2 regions of the Mesorhizobium dulcispinae genome follow, and region 2 is predicted to be linked to the other one. Evidence: predicted binding sites of a transcription regulator. Region 2 holds the regulator's gene; the other holds the start of a gene.

What was found. Region 2 encodes PhoB, which activates phosphate uptake and scavenging genes when phosphate is short. Its sites were predicted from a motif close to TGTCATNNANCTGTCAT; they were not measured.
Region 1: RFN30_RS12050 (alkaline phosphatase D family protein) is a predicted target of PhoB. The motif match lies at 4,356-4,372, and genes of this name have one in related genera.

The regions. Positions count from the first base shown of each region.
Region 1 covers NZ_JAVIIY010000004.1:218,355-226,228, forward strand. The annotation lists gene RFN30_RS12020 (TPM domain-containing protein) at 1-171, shown strand, start outside; gene RFN30_RS12025 (GNAT family N-acetyltransferase) at 318-824, shown strand; gene ppa (inorganic diphosphatase) at 977-1,510, shown strand; gene RFN30_RS12035 (hypothetical protein) at 1,572-2,162, opposite strand; gene RFN30_RS12040 (TetR/AcrR family transcriptional regulator) at 2,206-2,820, opposite strand; gene RFN30_RS12045 (MFS transporter) at 2,898-4,181, shown strand; gene RFN30_RS12050 (alkaline phosphatase D family protein) at 4,445-6,019, shown strand; gene RFN30_RS12055 (hypothetical protein) at 6,242-6,511, opposite strand; gene typA (translational GTPase TypA) at 6,724-7,874, shown strand, end outside.
Region 2 covers NZ_JAVIIY010000003.1:544,208-552,081, forward strand. The annotation lists gene RFN30_RS10570 (sugar ABC transporter permease) at 1-754, opposite strand, end outside; gene xylF (D-xylose ABC transporter substrate-binding protein) at 1,000-2,040, opposite strand; gene RFN30_RS10580 (ROK family transcriptional regulator) at 2,397-3,641, shown strand; gene phoB (phosphate regulon transcriptional regulator PhoB) at 3,925-4,614, opposite strand; gene phoU (phosphate signaling complex protein PhoU) at 4,634-5,338, opposite strand; gene pstB (phosphate ABC transporter ATP-binding protein PstB) at 5,359-6,162, opposite strand; gene pstA (phosphate ABC transporter permease PstA) at 6,159-7,010, opposite strand; gene pstC (phosphate ABC transporter permease subunit PstC) at 7,014-7,874, opposite strand, start outside.

The sequences.
Region 1 (7,874 bases), on a different contig from region 2:
CAGCATGTCTGGGACGACGTGGTGCGGGAGCTCACGCGGCACGCCGGCGACGACCGTCTCGCCGACGGTTTCGTCAAGGCGATCGAATCAGTCGGCGCGGTGCTCGCCGATCATTTCCCCGTGACCGAAGGCGACACCAACGAGCTGGACGACCACCTCGTCGAAATCTGAGAGCCGGCCTGTAAACGCTATCCTGCCGGACGCCTGACGCGGTTTTCTGCACTTCCGATGAATGCCAAGTTCGCCTGTGCGAAAGCACGGGCGCGACAGAGCGGACTCTTTGCAAGCGGGCGAAGCGGGTCTATGGTTAACAAATCATGAACACGCTGACGATCGACATCCGGAAAGCCGACCCTCGCGATGCAATCGCCATCGCCGAAGTGCATCAGGAGGCGTGGCGCGGCGCCTATTCCGGCATCATCCCGCACCGCACGCTGACGGCCATGATCAATCGCCGCGGCCCCGACTGGTGGGCGAACGCGATTCGCCGCGCGGCCACCGTGCTGGTGGTCGAGATCGGCGGCACGATCGCCGGCTATGCCACGATCGGCAAGAACCGCGCCAAGGAACTGAGGCAGCAGGGCGAGATCTACGAGCTTTACCTGCGCCCGGAATATCAGGGCATCGGGCTTGGCAGCCGGTTGTTCAAGGCGGCGCGCACGCGTCTGGCCGACCACGGCCTCAGAGGCTTGGTGGTGTGGGCGCTGGAAGACAATTACAACGCTTTGGCCTTCTATGCCGGCAATGGCGGCAGGGATATCGCCGAAGGGGTCGAAGTCTTCGAGCAGAAGGCGCTGAAGAAGGTGGCTTTCGTCTGGGAATGACGGGCACCGCCTAAAGCGCATCGCGCGACACGCATCAGGTTACATGCCATCACAAACTGTGCGCTTCCATCAGCGTTCAGCACCATTCGCCGCATTGCACCATGGCGCGTCGCCCGCTATCGATCTCCAGAATCGCGAGAGGGATTTGAGCCATGCGTATCGAAGCCGTGCCCACCGGGAAGAACCCGCCCGACGACGTCAACGTCATCATAGAGGTGCCGATCGGCGGCGAGCCGATCAAGTACGAGATGGACAAGGAGGCCGGCACGCTGTTCGTCGACCGCTTCCTGCACACCTCGATGCGTTATCCCGGCAATTACGGCTTCGTGCCGCACACGCTGTCGGGCGACGGCGACCCGATCGACGTGCTGGTCTGCAACACGCGCGCGTTGGTGCCGGGCTGCGTCATCAATGTGCGGCCGATCGGCGTCTTGATCATGGAAGACAATGCCGGCCAGGACGAGAAGGTGATCGCGGTGCCGTCGCCGAAGCTGACGCTGCGCTACGAGAACGTCACCGAATACACCCACCTGCCCGAGATCACCCGCCAGCAGGTGCAGCACTTCTTCGAGCACTACAAGGATCTCGAGCCCGGCAAATGGGTCAAGATCGAGGGCTGGCACGATTCCAAATATGCCAAGAAGATGATCGTCGACGCGATCGCGCGGGCGAAGGCCAGCAAGTAGGCTATTTTGTTTTGAGCTTGATCTTGCCCAAAAACCGGTTCCCACTTTTTGGGATCAAGCTCTAGTTATCCACCCGGCCGAAGTCCGGCACGTTTCCGATCACTTCGCGCTTGTCCTTGCCGCAGGCAAAACCTTTCGCCTTTTCGTCGGCGAGCTTGCGTGCCTGGTCGTTGGCCTGGGGGTTGCCGGTGGCAAGCACCAGGCCGACGGTGCAGCCTTCATGCTCCTCCGGCTGCGCGACCTTGGCGACGACCAGCACCTCGGTCGGCTTGTTCTCGTCTTCGGGATTGCTGATCTCGCGGCGATGAATGACGGCGAAGGGCACCGCCTTGTCGCCGTTGGTCTCGATGCGCCACTCGACCTTCGGGCCCGCGGTGTTGAGCCCGGAGAAGCTCTCCCACACAGCGGTCATGTCGTCGGAGGGAAAGCCGTAATAGACGGATTCGCGGGCATCGTCGTAGCCGATCAGCACCGGGTAACCGCGATAGCCGGCGCAGGCGAGGCTCGCCCAGTCGCCGTCGCCTTCCTCGGACTGGGCGTAGGTGACGCATTCCTTCTTCCAATCGAGATCGGTATAGGCGCTGGAGATATCGCCGGCCTGGGCAGCCTGGCAGAGACCGGCGAAGGCAAGCGGGATCAGAAGCGCACGCATGGCTGACAACTCCGTTCGAGCTGCCGAAGCGTATAGCCAATCCTTATTTCTTCAAGCTGGCTTCGATCAGCAGGTCGGCGTTTCGGGCGACCGATGCCGCCGGTCCGCCGAGGCCGAACAATTGGCCGCTGATATAGGCGCCCTCGATCAGGAGCAGCAGCCCGTCGCCGAGCGTGTCGGCATCGCTCGCCCCCATGGCCACCGCCATGGCGCGCAGGCGCCGGCGCAATTCCTGCTTGTTGTTCTCGCTGACGACGCGCGCCGGATGGCCGTGCTCGGGATATTCGACCGCGGCATTGGTCATGCCGCAGCCGCGATAGTCCGGCTTCTGCGTGCGTTTGCCGACCCGGGTCAGGAAAGCGATGATCTGTGCGCGCGGATCGCCCGGATGCGCATCGACGGCTTCGTCGAACCGTTCCCAGAATTCGAGGTCGTACTTGCGCAGATAGGAAGCGGCGAGCTCGTCCTTCGACGGGAAGGTGCGGTAAAGGCTGGGCTTGGTGACGCCGGCACGCTTGACGATCTCGTCGACGCCGATCGCCCGGATGCCCTCGCGATAGAACAGGTCGCGCGCCACGTCGAGGATCTTGTCGGCGGCCTTGGGCGGGGCGGCGGGCGTCTCGTTTATCGACGCTTCAATTTTATTGTCCGATGACATTCATCAACTCGCTTGACAATGTTACTGACCGGTACGTATGTATGGCGCCACCCCATTGCAACGTACCGGTCAGTAACATGATAACTCAGCCCCGTCCGTTTGGCCAGCGCTACGCCTTCGTCGTTGTCGCCGTCATCTTTCTTTGTCTTTTGATCGCGGCCGGGCTTCGTTCGGCCCCGTCGGTCATGATGCTGCCTCTGGAAGAGAGCTTCGGCTGGCGGCGCGATATCGTCTCGCTGGCTGCCGCGATCGGCATCTTCCTTTATGGCTTGACCGGGCCGTTTGCCGCGGCGTTGATGGAGCGGATCGGGCTACGCCGCACGCTGCTTGCCGCGCTGCTTATCATGTCTGGCTCCACCGCGCTCAGCCTGCTGATGACCAAGCCGTGGCATCTGCTGATCACGTGGGGAGTGTTTTCCGGCATCGGTTCGGGCGCGGTCGCGACTGTGCTCGGCGCCACCATCGTCAATCGCTGGTTCAAGACCAATCGCGGCCTGGTGATGGGATTGATGTCCGCCTCCAGCGCGACCGGCCTGCTGGTGTTCCTGCCGCTGCTCGCCTCGCTGGCCCAGTCGGGAGGTTGGAAGCCGGTTGCCATTGCCATCGCCATTGCCACCGCTGCTCTCGTGCCGCTGGTCTTTCTGCTGGTGCCGGAGCGCCCGGCTTCTATTGGCCAGGTGCGTTATGGCGCCGATGCCGGCGACATGCCGCCGGTGTCGCCGGCCGCGCAGGGCAATTTCCTGGCGCATACGCTCTCCACGCTGCGCCGTGCCGCGGGCACCAGGGTGTTCTGGTATCTGTTCGCGACCTTCTTCGTCTGCGGCTTCACCACCAACGGCCTCGTCGGCACGCATCTCATCGCCTTCTGCGGCGACATGGGCATCGGCGAGGTGCAGGCGGCCGGCCTCTTGTCGATGATGGGCATCTTCGACCTGATCGGCACGACGTTGTCCGGCTGGCTCACCGACCGCTTCGATCCGCGCAAGCTGCTCGGCGTCTACTATGCCGTGCGCGGCCTGTCGCTGATCTACCTGCCTTATTCCGGCTTCTCGGCGGTCAGCCTGATCATCTTCGCCGTGCTCTACGGGCTCGACTGGATCGCCACCGTGCCGCCGACGCTGAGGCTTGCCAATGAAGCCTTCGGCGACCGCAGCGGGCCGATCGTCTTTGGCTGGATCGTCGCCGGCCACCAGGTGGGCGCGGCAGCGGCTGCTGCCTTCGGCGGTACGATGCGCGAGCTGCAGGGCAATTACGAGCTCGCCTTCCTCATCGCGGGCATGACCGGCATCGCCGCGGCCTGTATCTCGCTGCTGATCAACACCAGCAAGCCGGCTTTCGAGCCGGAGCCGCAGGCGGCTTGAGAGCGCTGATCTCCCCCCTTGAGGGGGAGATGGCCGCATAGCGGCCAGAGGGGGTCGGTCCGACCGGGCTGGACCCCTTACCACAGGCGAAGAGGGTTGGCGCTCCACGCGAGACGACCCCCTCTGTCGCCTAAGGCGACATCTCCCCCTCGAGGGGGGAGATCATCTGTTCACTGTTATCAAAACTTCATGGTTCCGATATGCGCCTGAAACATTGAGGCGAGAGCTTGGCGGTCTCGTTCCACGCCATCCCGGAGACAGCCATGAACAAGCTCTCGTTGACCCGCCGCGCTTTCGTCACCTCAGCCAGCGCCTTTGGCCTTGTCGGCGCCTCCGGTCTCGCGCTGCCCTACTATTCCCGCGCAAGTCAGCGCCCGGCCTTCACCCATGGCGTCCAGTCCGGCGATGTCGACGCCACTTCCGGCATGGTCTGGACCCGCACCGACCGCCCGGCGCGCGTGATGTATGAAGTGTCGACGACGGAAAGCTTCGCCGATGCGGTCAAGCTCGCGCCGCTCGATACCTCGCCCGCCAGCGACTACACGGTAAAGCGGCTGCTCACCGACCTCGCCGCCGACCAGGACATCTTCTACCGCATGACCGCTGCCGATCTTTCCGACATCAACGCCGTCTCCGAGCCGATCGTCGGCCGTTTCCGCACCGCGCCGGCCTCGAAGCGCGACGTGCGCTTCGCCTGGTCTGGCGACACCGCCGGCCAGGGCTGGGGCATCGACGAGACCGGCATGAAGACCTACTCCACCATCGCCAGGCACACGCCGGACTTCTTCCTCCATTCCGGCGACACGATCTATGCCGATGGCGCCATGAAGGACGAGGTCGACCTGCCCGGCGGCGGCAAGTGGAAGAACGTCGTCATGATCGACGGCAAGCGCAAGGTCGCCGAGACACTGGACGAGTACCGCGACCAGTGGAAATACAACATGATGGACAAGCATGTGCTCGCGCTTAGCGCCATCTGCCCGACCTTCTACCAGTGGGACGACCACGAGGTGCTGAACAACTGGTCGGATTCGAAGAATCTGAGCGCGGACGACCGTTACAAGGAAAAGTCGATCCACGTTCTGGCGGCCCGCGCGGCGCGCGCCTTCCATGAGATGACGACGATCCGTTACGAGCCGTCGGAGCCGGGCCGCGTCTACCGCAAGATCGCTCACGGGCCGCTGCTCGACGTCTTCTTCCTCGACATGCGCTCCTATCGCGGCCCGAACGGCCCGGACATGGAAGAGGCGCTGACGCCGAAGTCGCGCATGCTCGGCGAGCAGCAGACCAAGTGGCTGAAGCGGGAACTGGCGAATTCCAAGGCGACCTGGAAGATCATCGCCGCCGACATGCCGCTCGGCCTCGTCGTCTGGGACGACGCGGCCAAGAAGGCCGGCGCCGAGGCGGTCAGCAATGGCGACAATGGCGCGCCGAAGGGCCGCGAGCTCGAATTCGCCGATCTGCTGCGCTACATCAAGAACGCCGGCATCACCAACACGGTTTGGCTCACAGCCGACGTCCACTACACGGCGGCGCACTACTACAACCCCGACAAGGCGCAGTTCCAGGATTTCAATCCGTTCTGGGAATTCGTCTCCGGCCCGATCCACGCCGGCACCTTCGGTCCGAACGCTTTCGACATGACGTTCGGCCCGGAGCTGAAGTTCATCAAGGCGCCGACCGCCGAGCAGGGCCAGAACCTGCCGCCTTCGGCCGGGCTGCAGTTCTTCGGGCTGGTCGATATTTCCGGCGCCACCGAGCAGCTCACCGTGCGGTTGATGGATCGCGACGACAACGAACTCTACAAGGTGACGCTCGATCCGGTGCGGTCGGCGTAATCTGGATAAGTCGGCGGGACAGCACCCCCCTCTGTCCTGCCGGACATCTCCCCCGCAAGGGGGGAGATTGGCTGCTTCTGCCTTGGCGCCCCTTTTTGACGTTTGAGATTGGCGAAAGGCGACGCGACATCTGATCTCCCCCCTTGCGGGGGAGATGGCCGGCAGGCCAGAGGGGGGTGGGAAGGATCGCTACGTTTGCCGCGTTCCTAAGACTGCAGGGCGTCAATCCGGGTAGCAAACCGCGGGAATATTCGGCCAGACGGCGCTGTCGCAATTGGCCGCCTTCTGCCGCTGCTTGAAGGCGGCGCTGATCGGGCCGGTGACGATCGGGTCGACACCGTCAGGGGCGTCGGCGAACATCTGCTGCGCGGTTTTGGCGTCAGGCGGCGAGATCGGGTCAGCTTCTCTCAGCGCCGTCGCCGACTGCGCCACACCGGCCGCAAGCAGCACGCCAAGCGCTGCCCACGCTAAAACCGGACGCAATCTGGACATCTGATCGGTCATGAACATCGAACTGCCCGGCCCCTCAAAGGTTCCGCCTTGGTTAACGGAATCATTTCACACCAAGACGTTTAAGAATCAGTGACCATGTATTTGGGGTGGGGCCTCCCCTTTCGCAATTGCGAAAAACCTTGTATGAGCCGCGCAACCGAAAAAGGCGGCGCTTTTGGGCCTGCTGCCTGCAACGCTCCCGAGACCAGACAATGAACCTCCGCAATATCGCGATCATCGCGCATGTCGACCATGGGAAAACCACGCTCGTCGACCAGCTCCTGAAACAGTCCGGCGCCTTCCGTGACAACCAGCGCGTCGCCGAGCGCGCCATGGACTCCAACGACCTCGAAAAGGAACGCGGCATCACCATCCTCGCCAAGGCAACCTCGGTCGACTGGAAGGGCACCCGCATCAATATCGTCGACACGCCCGGACACGCCGATTTCGGCGGCGAGGTCGAGCGCATCCTGTCGATGGTGGATTCAGCTATCGTGCTCGTCGATGCCGCCGAAGGCCCGATGCCGCAGACCAAGTTCGTCGTCGGCAAGGCGCTCAAGGTGGGCCTGCGGCCGATCGTCGTCATCAACAAGATCGACCGCCCGGACGCCCGCCACATCGAAGTGGTCAACGAGGTGTTCGACCTGTTCGCCGCGCTCGACGCCACCGACGAGCAGCTCGATTTCCCGATCCTCTACGGTTCCGGCCGCGACGGCTGGGTGTCGGAGAACCCGGAAGGTCCGAAGGACCAGGGCCTGGCGCCGCTGTTCGATCTCGTCGTCAAGCATGTGCCGGCGCCGACGGTGCATCCCGGTCCGTTCCGCATGATCGGCACTATCCTGGAGGCCAATCCGTTCCTCGGCCGCATCATCACCGGCCGCATCGAGTCCGGTTCGCTGAAGCCCAACCAGGCGGTCAAGGTGCTGCATCATGACGGCACCCAGATCGAGACCGGACGTATCTCGAAGATCCTCGCCTTCCGCGGCCTCGAGCGCCAGCCGATCGAGGAAGCGCAGGCGGGCGACATCGTCGCCATCGCCGGCCTGTCGAAGGGTACCGTCGCCGACACTTTCTGCGACCCGAGCGTGACCGAGCCGCTGCACGCGCAGCCGATCGATCCGCCGACGGTGACCATGTCCTTCCTCGTCAACGACAGCCCGCTCGCCGGCACCGAGGGCGACAAGGTGACCAGCCGCGTCATACGCGACCGCCTGCTGCGCGAGGCCGAAGGCAATGTGGCGCTTAAGATCGAGGAATCGGCGGAGAAGGACTCCTTCTTCGTCTCCGGCCGCGGCGAATTGCAGCTTGCGGTGCTGATCGAGACGATGCGCCGCGAAGGCTTCGAGATCGCGGTGTCGCGCCC
Region 2 (7,874 bases):
CGGCCCAGATCGGTCGCAGCGGAAAACGGAAGCGCTTGCGCTGCACCCGGCCGTGGAACAGCGCAAACACCACGGCAAGGCAGGCGACGATACCGACGACCCAGCTCCACATGGCGCCGATCGAGCCTGCCGGCCCGCCGCCCATGAGCTGGAAAGTGGCGTCGAGCGGCGCCACCGTCTGGCCGCTGGTGACCCACCAGGCGGCGCCGCGCCACACCAGAAGCCCGCCCAGCGTCACGATGAAGGCCGGCACCTCGAGATAGGCAATGACGAAGCCCTGGAAGGCACCGATCAGCAACCCGAGCGCCAGGCCGATCAACAGCGCCAGCACCCAGATCCACGGATTGCCGAGCTCGAGCCCGACCATGCGCACCAGGAAATGCACCTGGGCGAAGCCCATGACCATGCCGATCAGCCCCTCGGCCGAGCCGACGGAGAGGTCGATGTTACGCATCACGATGACCAGCACCATGCCGGACGCCATGATGGCCACGGCCGAGGTCTGCACCGACAGGTTCCACAGGTTGCGCGGCGTCAGGAACGTGCGGCTGTCGAAATCGAGCGGATTGACGCCGAGCCGCAGGCTCGAGATGACGTGCAGGCCGATCCAGATGATCAGCAGCGCGCCGACCATGCCGAGCATGCGCGTGTCGAGTTCGGTCGCCTTGAGGAACCGGCCGACGGCGCTGAGTTCGGAAGCACGCGCACGATCCGCGGCCGGATTGGCCGGCGTATCAGAGGTCGTATCGGTCATGATCTCCTCCCACCGGCTTGCCGTCTGGCGCGGATGCCGGACCACGATGCTAGGGCAATTCCAGGAAGCGCGTAACGGTCTTCCGCGGGGAATTGCGTGGAAACAAACGGTCGGGGCAGTTCGGCGATCTTGCCAGGCGGTGAACTGCTCCAGCGGTTTCCCGCTTCATCTGAGCGGGAAGCGCTTTTTGAGAAACGCCGCGGCCTTGGGCCGCGGCGTCAGGATTTGAACAGACGTCGGCCGGATCAGTTGCAGACCGCGACGCTGCCGGCGGCAACGCCGGCGCAGACCTCGTCCTTCTTGATCCAGCCGGCGTCGATGACGACGTTGAGATTGTCCTTGGTGATCGCGACCGGGGTCAGGAACAGCGACTTGACGGTGTTGCCGCCGGGCGTCGTGAAGTCCTTGGCGCCGGCGATGTCGGCCATCTTCTTGCCGTCGGCGAGCTGCGAGGCGATCTCGGCGGCGTTCTTGCCGAGCTCGCGCGCGTCCTTCCACACCGACACCGTCTGCGTGCCGAGCGCGATGCGGTTGAGCGCCGCGTGGTCGCCGTCCTGGCCGGAGACCGGAACGGTGCCGGCCAGGCCTTGCGCCGTCAGCGCCGCGACGACGCCGCCGGCGGTGCCGTCATTGGCCGCCACGACAGCGTCGACCTTGTTGTCGTTGGCGGTCAGGAACTGCTCCATGTTCTTCTGCGCGTTGGCAGGCAGCCAGCCGTCCGTATAGGCCTCGCCGACATTCTTGACCTTGCCGCTGTCGATGGCTTCCTTCAGCACTTCCATCGAGCCCGAGAACAGGAAATCGGCGTTCGGATCGGCGCCCGAGCCCTTGATGAAGACATAGTTGCCTTCGGGCTTGACCTTGAACACCTCGCGGGCCTGCATGCGGCCGACTTCCTTGTTGTCGAAGGTCAGGTAGAACACGTCCTTGTTCTCGATCAGGCGGTCGTAGCCGACCACCGGAATGCCTTCGTCGAGCGCCTTCTGCACCGCCGGGCCGATCGCCGAGGCGTCCTGCGCTAGGATGATCAGGGAGTTGGCGCCTTGCGAGATCAAGCTCTCGACGTCGGTCAGCTGCTTGCCCGGATTGGACTGCGCGTCGGCGGAGATGTATTTGTCGCCGGCAGCTTCGATGGCTTTCTTCATCGCCGCTTCGTCGGTCTTCCAGCGCTCTTCCTGGAAATTCGACCACGAAACGCCGATCACCTTGTCCTTCGCCTCTGCGACCGACGCCAGCGTCAACGACATAGCGACACCCGCCAGCATGGCGGCTGCGAATCTCTTCATGATTTCCTCCCTGCGCCGTTGCGGCGCGACCCAGACTGGCCCGAAGGCCGGCACAGAGGCTTTTTTTCGAGCCTCGAAAAAATACTGATCGAACGCCGAAGCGCTGTCAACTGCGATTCTGATGGTTTTGAGGTGTCTCGAACTTTTTTTCGAGTCCCGCAATAAATAATGACAGTCCCGGCCGCTTCTGCCACTATCCCGCAACAGCCTGGAGGAAGCGAAGAACCGCTTTCCGCTGAGTGGAATGAAACAAATCCAGGGCGGTTCGGTGGCTGTGTCCGCAACCGAACCGATCTGGCGCGTCGCCGACGGCCCATGCATTATCAAGAGGCCGCGCTGACCGGGAGGGAGAGAAGATGTCGGTCGGAATCCGCCACGACGACCTGCGCCGGCGCAATCGCGCCATGGTGCTCTCGGCCGTGCGCCGGGCCGGCCAGCCGTCGCGCACGGAGATCGCCGCGACCACCGGGCTCAGCCACTCGACCATTTCGGCGATCTCCTCGGACCTGATCCAGGAAGGCATCCTGGCCGAGAGCAAGCCGAGCGAGACCGCATCGCTGAAGCGCGGCCGACCGCAGGTCGGCCTCGCCCTCAACCCGGAGGCGGCGGCGGTGGTGACGGTGGTGCTGTCGCTCAATTTCCTCTCCGTCGCCGTCATCGACTATGCCGGCCAGGTCATCGCCGAGGAACAGCGGCGTCTCGATACGCTGACCATGCCGCGCGACGAGCTGATCGGCGAGTGCACAGCGATCGTCCGGCGCCGGCTGGAGGATCCGGACCTCGATGTCCGCAGCGTCGCCCGCATCGCCATGGGCATCCAGGGCATCACAGATTCCCATGCTCGCGCCATGCTGTGGTCGCCGATCACGCCGCTGACCGACATTCCCTTCGCCGACATACTGGAAAGAGAATTCGGCATTCCGGCCACCATGGAGAACGACTGCAACATGATGGCCGTAGCGCTGCAATGGCGCGACCCCGATCGCTATCGCGACAATTTCATCGCCATCCTGCTCTCGCACGGCATCGGCATGGGGCTGGTGCTGAAGGGCGAGCTGTTCACCGGCACGCATTCTTCCGGCGGCGAGTTCGGCCACATGATCCACCGTCCGGGCGGCGCACTCTGCCGCTGCGGGCGCCGCGGCTGCGTCGAGGCCTATGCCGGCAACTACGCTATCTGGCGCAGCGCCATGAAGATGAGCGAGGACGCCGAGCCGGTCGATGTCGGCGACGCCGACATGCGCGCGCTTGCCGCCAAGGCACGCGAGAAGGATGGCCCGGAGCGCGAGGCCTATCGCCGGGCGGGCGAGGCGCTGGGCTTCGGCCTCGGCAGCCTGTTCGCGCTGATCGACCCTGCGCCGGTCGCCATGGTCGGCGTCAGCGCCGCCGCCTTCGACCTGATCGAGCCATCGCTGCGCGAGGCGATCGCCCAGACCGCCGGCGGCCAGCACTCGCAGTCGATCTCCTTCGACACCGAGCCGAACGAATTGCCGCTGATCCGAGAAGGCTGCGCCATGCGCGCGCTGACCTTCGTCGATCAGGAGATCTTCGCGCCGGGCGTACAGGCGCGGGCGGGCGCTGCTGGAAAGAACGTAGCCTGATCTGGCGTTCGCTATCGTTTGGAGTGGCCCAAACTCCCATCGCTTCGTCATCCTAGGGCGAAGCAAGGAGCGAAGCGACGCGGCGAAGACCCTAGGATCCATGCCGTTACATACGAGCGTTGCGGCGGTGCAGAACGACCTCTGTCTTGCGCCGCCTTTACTCTTCGCGCGAGGTCACGGCATGGATCCCAGGGTCTCCGCGACGGAGCTTCGCTCCTGCTTCGCCCTGGGATGATGACGTTGAGGATGCCTCGGCCAATCCCGACGGTTGCGATGCGAGGACCTAGTCTTCCCTGATCGCGTACCCTGCCCCGCGGATGGTGCGGATCACATCGGGCATGCGGCCGTTGTTGACCGCCTTGCGCAGGCGCCCGACATGCACGTCCACGGTGCGCTCGTCGATATAGATCGTCTCGCCCCAGACATTGTCGAGCAGTTGGCTGCGCGAGAACACCCGGCCGGGATGCCGCATCATGAATTCGAGCAGCCGGAATTCGGTCGGCCCGAGCCTGATCTCGCTCTTCTTGCGGTAAACGCGGTGCGATTCGCGGTCGAGCACGATGTCGCCGACCTTGAGCACGCTGGACAGCACCTCCGGCTTGGCGCGGCGCAGCAGCGCCTTGACCCGGGCCATGAATTCCGGCGTCGAGAACGGCTTGACCAGGTAATCGTCGGCGCCCGTCGAGAGGCCGCGCACCCTGTCGCTTTCCTCGCCGCGCGCCGTTAGCATGATGATCGGCAGCCGTTCGGTCTCGGGCCGCATCCTCAGCCGGCGGCAAAGCTCGATGCCGGAAACCGCCGGCACCATCCAGTCGAGCACCAGAAGGTCGGGCACGTTCTCTTGCAGGCGGATTTCAGCCTCGTCGCCGCGGGTCACCACTTCTACCTGGTAGCCCTCGGATTCGAGATTGTAGCGGAGCAGCACCCCCAGCGGCTCCTCGTCCTCCACCACCATGATGCGTGGGGCGATCATATAGCAGGTACCTTCGCTGTCAGGCCGCCGGCGCCGACATCGCCGTCTCGTCCTGTTTCGGACGGTTCGCGGGCAATTGCGTGCCGGTCAGCACATAATAGGCGTTCTCGGCGATATTGGTCACGTGGTCGCCGATGCGCTCCAGATTCTTGGCGCAGAACAGGAGATGGGTGCAGGCCGTGATGTTGCGCGGATCCTCCATCATGTAGGTCAGGAGCTCGCGGAAGACGGAGGTGTATTTGACGTCGATGCGCTCGTCGTCGTTCCGGAGCTTGGCGAGCGCCGTGGCGTCGCCCGCCGTGTATTCCTCGATCACGCCCTGGACCTGGATCAGCACCAGTTGCGCCATGGAGTCGATGGAGTGCGACAGGTCGCGTGGCGCGGCGCTGACGCCGACGGAACCGACGCGCTTGGCGATGTTCTTGGCGAGGTCGCCGATGCGCTCGAGGTCGCCGGCCATGCGGATGGCGCCGACCACGCTGCGCAGGTCGTCGGCCATCGGCTGGCGTTTGGCGATCAGCGTGATGGCGCGATCGTCGAGCTCGCGCTGCCGCGCGTCCATGATGGCGTCGTCGGAAACCACGCGCTGCGCCAGCGCGTTGTCGGAGTTCAGCAGGGCCTTGGTCGATGCGCCGACCATCGAGCCGGCGAGATCGCCCATGTCACGGATGAGCTGGCTGATCTGCCTCAGATCCTCGTCGAAGGAAGCGACCGTATGCGCCATGGTTATGTCCTCGTATGAACTCAGCCGAAGCGGCCGGTGATGTAGTCCTGCGTGCGCTTCTCGCGGGGCGAGGTGAAGATCTTCTCGGTCCGGTCGAACTCGACCAGCTCGCCGAGATACATGAACGCCGTCTGCCGCGACACGCGCGCCGCCTGCTGCATGTTGTGGGTGACGATCACGATCGTGTAGTCGGCCTGCAATTCGTCGATCAGCTCCTCGATCTTGGCGGTCGACAGCGGATCGAGTGCCGATGCCGGCTCGTCGAGCAGGATGACCTCCGGCTTCACCGCCACCGTGCGGGCGATGCAGAGCCGCTGCTGCTGGCCGCCCGAAAGGCTCTGGCCGCTGGCGTTGAGCTTGTCCTTGACCTCGCTCCAAAGTGCGGCGCGCTTCAGTGCCGACTCGACCCGGTTGTCCATTTCGGCCTTGCTGATCTTCTCATACAGCCTGACGCCGAAGGCGATGTTCTCGTAGATCGACATCGGGAACGGCGTCGGCTTCTGGAACACCATGCCGATCTTCGTCCTGAGCAGGTTGAGGTCCTGCGAACGGTCGAGGATGTTCTTGCCGTCGAGCAGTACCTGACCCTCGGCGCTCTGCTTCGGGTAGAGCTCGTAGATGCGGTTCAGCACGCGCAGCAGCGTCGATTTCCCGCAGCCCGACGGTCCGATGAAAGCGGTGACGCTGCGCTCCGGCAGCGACAGGTTGATGTCCTTCAGCGCCTTCGACTGGCCATAGTAGAAGTTGAGGTTCTTGACCTCGATCTTGGCCTTCTCGACGGCCGTCTCGGCTACGTTAAGGTCGGTGGACAACATAGGTTTCATCTGTCCTCTCTGCGTCCGGTAAGGCTGCGGGCGAAAATGCTCAGCCCGAGAACCGTAAAGGTGATTATGAGTGCGCCCGTCCAGGCCAGTTGCTGCCATTCCTCGTAGGGACTTAGGGCGAACTGGAAGATGGTCACCGGCAGGCTGGCCATCGGCGCGTTGAGATTGCTCGACCAGAACTGATTGTTGAGCGCGGTGAAGAGCAGCGGCGCCGTTTCGCCCGAAATGCGGGCGATCGCCAGCAATATGCCGGTGACGATGCCGGAGAGTGCGGCGCGATAGGCGACGGAGCGGATCACCACCCAGCGCGGCGCGCCGATCGCGGTGCCGGCTTCGCGCAGTGCATTGGGCACTAGGTTCAGCATGTCCTCGGTGGTGCGCACCACGACCGGGATCACCAGGATCGACAGCGCGACCGCGCCGGCAATCGCCGAGAAATGCCCCATCGGCCGCACCAACAGCTCATAGACGAACAGGCCGACGATGATCGAGGGCGCCGACAACAGGATGTCGTTGATGAAGCGCACCACCGTGGTGAGACGCGAGAAGCGCCCGTACTCGGCCATATAGGTTCCGGCGAGCACGCCTATCGGCGTGCCGACGACGATGCCGATGATGGTCATCACGATGCTGCCGTAGATGGCGTTGAGCAGGCCGCCGGCGTCGCCGGGCGGCGGCGTCATCTCGGTAAAGACCGCCAGCGAAACGCCGGACAGGCCCTTGTAGATCAGCGCGCCGAGGATCAGCGCCAGCCAGGCAAGGCCGATGCCCGCCGCGATGACGCACAGCGCCATCATCACGGCATTCTTGCGCTTGCGGCGCTGGTGGAGCGACATAGCTACCGACATCGGTCATGCTCCCGTGCGGCTATCGATGCGCAACAGCATGTAGCGCGCGATGGCGAGGATGATGAAGGTGATGATGAACAGGATCAGGCCGAGCGCCACCAGCGAGGACGTATAGAGCTCGCCGTCGGCCTCGGTGAATTCGTTGGCGATGGTCGCCGAGATCGTCGTGCCCGGCGCAAACAGCGAGGCGCTGATGCGGTGCGCGTTGCCGATGACGAAGGTGACGGCCATAGTCTCGCCGAGCGCGCGGCCGAGACCGAGCATGACGCCGCCCATGATGCCGACGCGGGTGTAGGGGATGGTCACGCGCCGCGTCACTTCCCAGGTCGTGCAGCCGATGCCGTAGGCCGATTCCTTCAGCACCGCTGGCACCGTATCGAACACGTCCTTGGTGATCGAGGTGATGAACGGCAGCACCATGATGGCAAGGATGAGCGACGACGTCAGCAGGCCGATGCCGTAGGGCGGACCGGCAAACAGGCTGGAAAGGCCGGGTATGCCGTGGAAAAGGTTGATGATGAAGGGCTGCACCGTCGTCTGCAGGAAGGGCGCGAAGACGAACAGGCCCCAGATGCCGTAGATGATCGAAGGAATGCCGGCGAGCAGCTCGACCGCGATGCCGATCGGGCGTCGGAGCGGGCGCGGGCAGAGCTCGGTGAGGAAGACGGCGATGCCGATGCCGATCGGCACGGCAATGAGAATGGCGATGGCCGACGTGACGATGGTGCCGTAGATGGGCGCCAGGGCGCCGAAATTCTCGGTGACCGGGTTCCAGGATTCGGTGGTCAGGAAGGAGAAGCCGAACTTCGACAGCGCTTCCCATGAGCCGGCGATCAGCGAGATCGCCACACCGCCGAGCAGGAC